2 regions of the Mesorhizobium sp. LjRoot246 genome follow, and region 2 is predicted to be linked to the other one. Evidence: predicted binding sites of a transcription regulator. Region 2 holds the regulator's gene; the other holds the start of a gene.
What was found. The regulator PhoB, encoded in region 2, activates phosphate uptake and scavenging genes when phosphate is short. The targets are predictions, from matches to a motif close to TGTCATNNANCTGTCAT.
Positions count from the first base shown of each region.

Region 1 (2,197 bases), 1.0 Mb from region 2:
GATTGACGAACTGGCGCTGGCCTGGTGCGTGGTCCATCAGCGATGCCAGCTTGACCCGTTCATCACTGTCGAAATTGGCGAATGCCTTGAGGCAATCGGGCGCCGAAACCTCGCAACGCAGATGGATGAAATGGTCGGCGCGCAGACGGTCCTGCTGGACGCTGTCCTCGATCGCGTCGGCCAGCTTACGAATGTCTGTCGACGTCAGGTCGGCGTCCTCGTCCATGCCGACGCGCAAGGCGTCGAGCACGGTGGTGATGCCGGCGGTCGCCACCTGCGCGTCATGGGCAAGCACGGCGGCGATCGGGTTCCAGCGCACCTTCGGCCGCGGCGCGTAGTGGCCTTCGAGGTGGTCGGTGTGCAGTTCGACCAGCCCGGGAATGATATAGTCACCGCCCATATCCTCGCCGGTTCGGCTGTTGCCCGCTTCGATGCCGGCGATAAAGCCGTCGCGCAGCACCAGCGAACCCTCGACGATCTCGTCGGCAAGCACGATGCGGGCATTCTGGAGAACGGTCTCGGCGGTCATTTCAGGCAGTCCTTGGTTATTCCGGCTGGAGTTGTTCCGGCAGAGTTGTTCAGGCGGTTTTTCGAGCCGGGCGGCGCCCGAGTGCGTGATGCGAGAGCACCATGAACGGTGCGCCCGGTTCGGTTTCGACAAACAATGTCAGCGCATCGACCAGCACCGGCTGTTGCAGCACCTGCGTGAACAGGCTGTCGATTGCTGCACGCAAACGAGGGCTTTCCTGTGACCCCGCCCGGCCGGACAGTGTCATGTGGAAGCGAAAGGTTTCGAAGACGTAGGGATAGCCCCATTGGCAGAGATTGCGGAACTCGGCCGGCTTCAGCGAATCCGGGCTGCGCCGCTCGATCTCGGCTTCCGTCAACGGCGCGCGAAACCGGTCGAAGCCGAGCACCACGTCATCGGCGAAGCGATTGAGCGCAGGCAGCGGGCCTTCCGGCACCAGTGCGAAGAAGCCGTCGATCTGGCTGACCACAAGGCGCGGGATGGTCACCACCGGCGTCGCCTCGGCAAAATGGTCGAGTGCGGCGCGAAGCGAGGCTTCGGTCTCATTGGCAGCCAGCCGGAACGGCGCCTTCAGCGTCGCGTGAAAGCCATAGCGGCGCGCCGAAGCGGTGTGGAAAGCGACTTCCGCCGCCGACAGATCGGCCACCGCCTCAACCGGCCTTGTCGCGGCACCAAACGGGTCACGGCCGAGCCAATTGGCGGCGATCCGCGCCAGCGGTTGGTCCTGCCGGGGGGTGAAATAGATGGCATAACGCATGGATAGTCCTCGTCAGTCCCGCTGCCATAGGTGATTTCCATGACGGATTGACGAAGCTTTGAAGGGTTTTCGAAGGCAAATCGACCCATCCCGGTCCTTAGCCGACGATTTTTTTGTGCTGGACCACTTTTTCGAGCTGTCTGCGCCGCCCTTCAGCTGCCTGCCTGCCTCGGCTCCTTCCTCTCCCTCCGGAGGGGGGAGAGGTGGCGCCGCGAAGCGGCGACGGAGTGGGGGAAGGCGTTCGCTAAACGCGCAGCCGCCGCAAGGCAGGCACGAGCAAGAAACTCAGGCGGCGGCGAAGGTCGACCCCCACTCCGTCGAGCTTCGCTCGACACCTCTCCCCCGATCGACGGGGGAGAGGAAAGGCAGGGCGGTGAGGGGTGGCACCGGCTTTCGACGACGGGTGGCTCCAAACAAGCGGAGCTGACCTTGGCGGAAGCTATTCAATTGGAGGCCGATCAGGCCTTCATCAGCCATTCGTGCTCGGGCGCATTGTGGAATTTCCACGTCCGCTTCGGTCCGGCCATCACGTTGAGATAGTAAAGGTCGTAGCCGTGGCAGGCGGCGCAGGGGTGATAACCCCTAGGCACCAGCACGACGTCGCCATCCTCGACGGCCATCGCTTCGTCGAGCGCGCGATGGCCGTTCTGGTCGGCATCGGTGTAGACGCGCTGGAAGGCAAAGCCCTGCGGCGGGTTGAGGCGGTGATAGTAGGTTTCCTCGAGATAGGATTCAGCAGGCAGATTGTCCTGGTCGTGCTTGTGCGGCGGGTAGCTCGACGTATGCCCGCCGGGCGTGATGACCTCGACCACCAGCAGCGAATCGGCCGGCTTGCCCTCCGGCAAGATATTGGTGACGTAGCGCGTGTTGGTGCCCTTGCCGCGCACCTCCTGGCCGAGATCGTCCGGTGT
Region 1 covers NZ_CAXUSN020000001.1:522,720-524,916, reverse strand. Annotated here, with positions in the region: gene ACSQ3L_RS02440 (alpha-D-ribose 1-methylphosphonate 5-triphosphate diphosphatase) at 1-529, opposite strand, end outside; gene ACSQ3L_RS02435 (DUF1045 domain-containing protein) at 579-1,286, opposite strand; gene iolB (5-deoxy-glucuronate isomerase) at 1,745-2,197, opposite strand, start outside.
Region 1: a site for PhoB is predicted at 1,326-1,342, ahead of ACSQ3L_RS02435 (DUF1045 domain-containing protein). Genes of this name have one in related genera too.

Region 2 (2,197 bases):
TGACGATTTCATCGCCATCCTCCTGTCGCACGGCATCGGCATGGGCCTGGTGCTGAAGGGCGAGCTGTTCACCGGCACCCATTCCTCGGGCGGCGAGTTCGGCCACATGATCCACCGGCCGAACGGCGCGCTGTGTCGCTGCGGACGGCGCGGCTGCGTCGAGGCCTATGCCGGCAACTACGCCATCTGGCGCAACGCAAGGCAACTGGGTGAGGACGCAGAACCCGTTGCCGATGTCAGCGATGCCGACATGCGCGCCCTGGCGACCGCGGCCCGCGAAAGGGATGGACCGGAGCGGGAAGCCTACCGCAAAGCCGGCGAAGCGCTCGGCTACGGCCTCGGCAGCCTGTTTGCGCTGATCGACCCGGCACCCGTTGCCATGGTCGGCGCCAGTGCCGCCGCTTTCGACCTGATCGAGCCGGCGCTGCGCGAGGCCATCGCCCAGACCGCCGGCGGCCAGCACTCGAAATCGATTTCCTTCGACACCGAGCCCAACGAACTGCCGCTGATCCGCGAAGGCTGCGCGATGCGGGCGCTGACCTTCGTCGATCAGGAGATTTTCGCGCCCGGCGCGCAGGCGAGAGCGGGCCTCGTCGGTAAGAACGTCGCTTGAGTTAGTCCTCCCTGATGGCGTAGCCCGCGCCTCGGATCGTGCGGATGACGTCGGGCATGCGGCCGTTGTTGACCGCCTTGCGCAGCCGGCCGACATGCACGTCGACCGTGCGCTCGTCGATGTAGATCGTCTCGCCCCAGACATTGTCGAGCAGCTGGCTGCGCGAGAACACGCGGCCGGGATGACGCATCATGAATTCGAGCAGGCGGAATTCGGTCGGCCCGAGGCGGATCTCGCTCTTCTTGCGATAGACCCGGTGCGACTCGCGGTCGAGCACGATGTCGCCGACCTTGAGCACGCTGGACAGCACTTCCGGTTTGGCGCGGCGCAGCAGCGCCTTGACGCGGGCCATGAACTCCGGGGTCGAGAACGGCTTGACCAGATAGTCGTCGGCGCCGGTCGACAGGCCGCGCACGCGATCGCTTTCCTCGCCGCGCGCGGTCAGCATGATGATCGGCAGCCGCTCGGTCTCTGGACGCATTCGCAGGCGCCGGCAGAGTTCGATGCCGGAAACCGCCGGCACCATCCAGTCGAGCACCAGAAGGTCGGGAACGTTCTCCTGCAGCCGGATCTCGGCCTCGTCGCCGCGCGTCACCACCTCGACCTGGTAACCCTCGGACTCCAGATTGTAGCGGAGCAGCACGCCTAGCGGCTCCTCATCCTCCACCACCATGATGCGTGGCGCGATCATCGGCTGGTTACCCCTGTCATGCCGCTGGCGCGGACATTGCCGTCTCGTCCTGCTTCGGACGATTGGCGGGCAGTTGCGTGCCGGTCAAAACATAATAGGCATTTTCGGCGATGTTGGTCACATGGTCGCCGATGCGCTCGAGGTTCTTGGCGCAGAACAACAGATGCGTGCAGGCCGTGATGTTGCGCGGGTCTTCCATCATATAGGTCAGCAGCTCGCGAAACACGGAGGTGTATTTCACGTCGATGCGCTCGTCGTCGGCGCGCAGTTTGGCCAAGGCCTCGGCGTCGCGCGCCGCATATTCCTCGATCACGCCCTGCACCTGGATCAACACCAGCTGCGCCATCCCGTCGATCGAATGCGACAGGTCGCGCGGCGTGACGCTCAGCCCGACGGTGCCGACGCGCTTGGCGATGTTCTTGGCAAGGTCGCCAATGCGTTCGAGATCGCCGGCCATGCGGATCGAACCGACCACCGCACGCAGGTCGTTGGCCATCGGCTGGCGCTTGGCGATCAGCGTGATGGCCCGGTCGTCGAGCTCACGCTGGCGCGCGTCCATGATGGCGTCGTCGGAGACGACGCGCTGTGCAAGCGCATTGTCCGAATTGAGCAATGCCTTGGTCGAGCCACTGACCATCAAGCGGGCGAGATCGCCCATGTCGCGGATCAGGCGGCTGATCTGCTCCAGATCCTCATCGAAAGATGCGACGGTATGTTCACCCATGATCTTCGTCCCTCGTATGCCTGAACTTAGCCGAACCGGCCGGTGATATAGTCCTGGGTGCGTTTGTCGTCGGGGGTGGTGAACATCTTGTCGGTGGCTCCCTCCTCAACCAGATAGCCGAGATGGAACATCGCGGTGCGCTGCGACACGCGCGCCGCCTGCTGCATCG
Region 2 covers NZ_CAXUSN020000001.1:1,535,906-1,538,102, reverse strand. Annotated here, with positions in the region: gene ACSQ3L_RS07330 (ROK family protein) at 1-613, shown strand, start outside; gene phoB (phosphate regulon transcriptional regulator PhoB) at 615-1,304, opposite strand; gene phoU (phosphate signaling complex protein PhoU) at 1,321-2,028, opposite strand; gene pstB (phosphate ABC transporter ATP-binding protein PstB) at 2,055-2,197, opposite strand, start outside.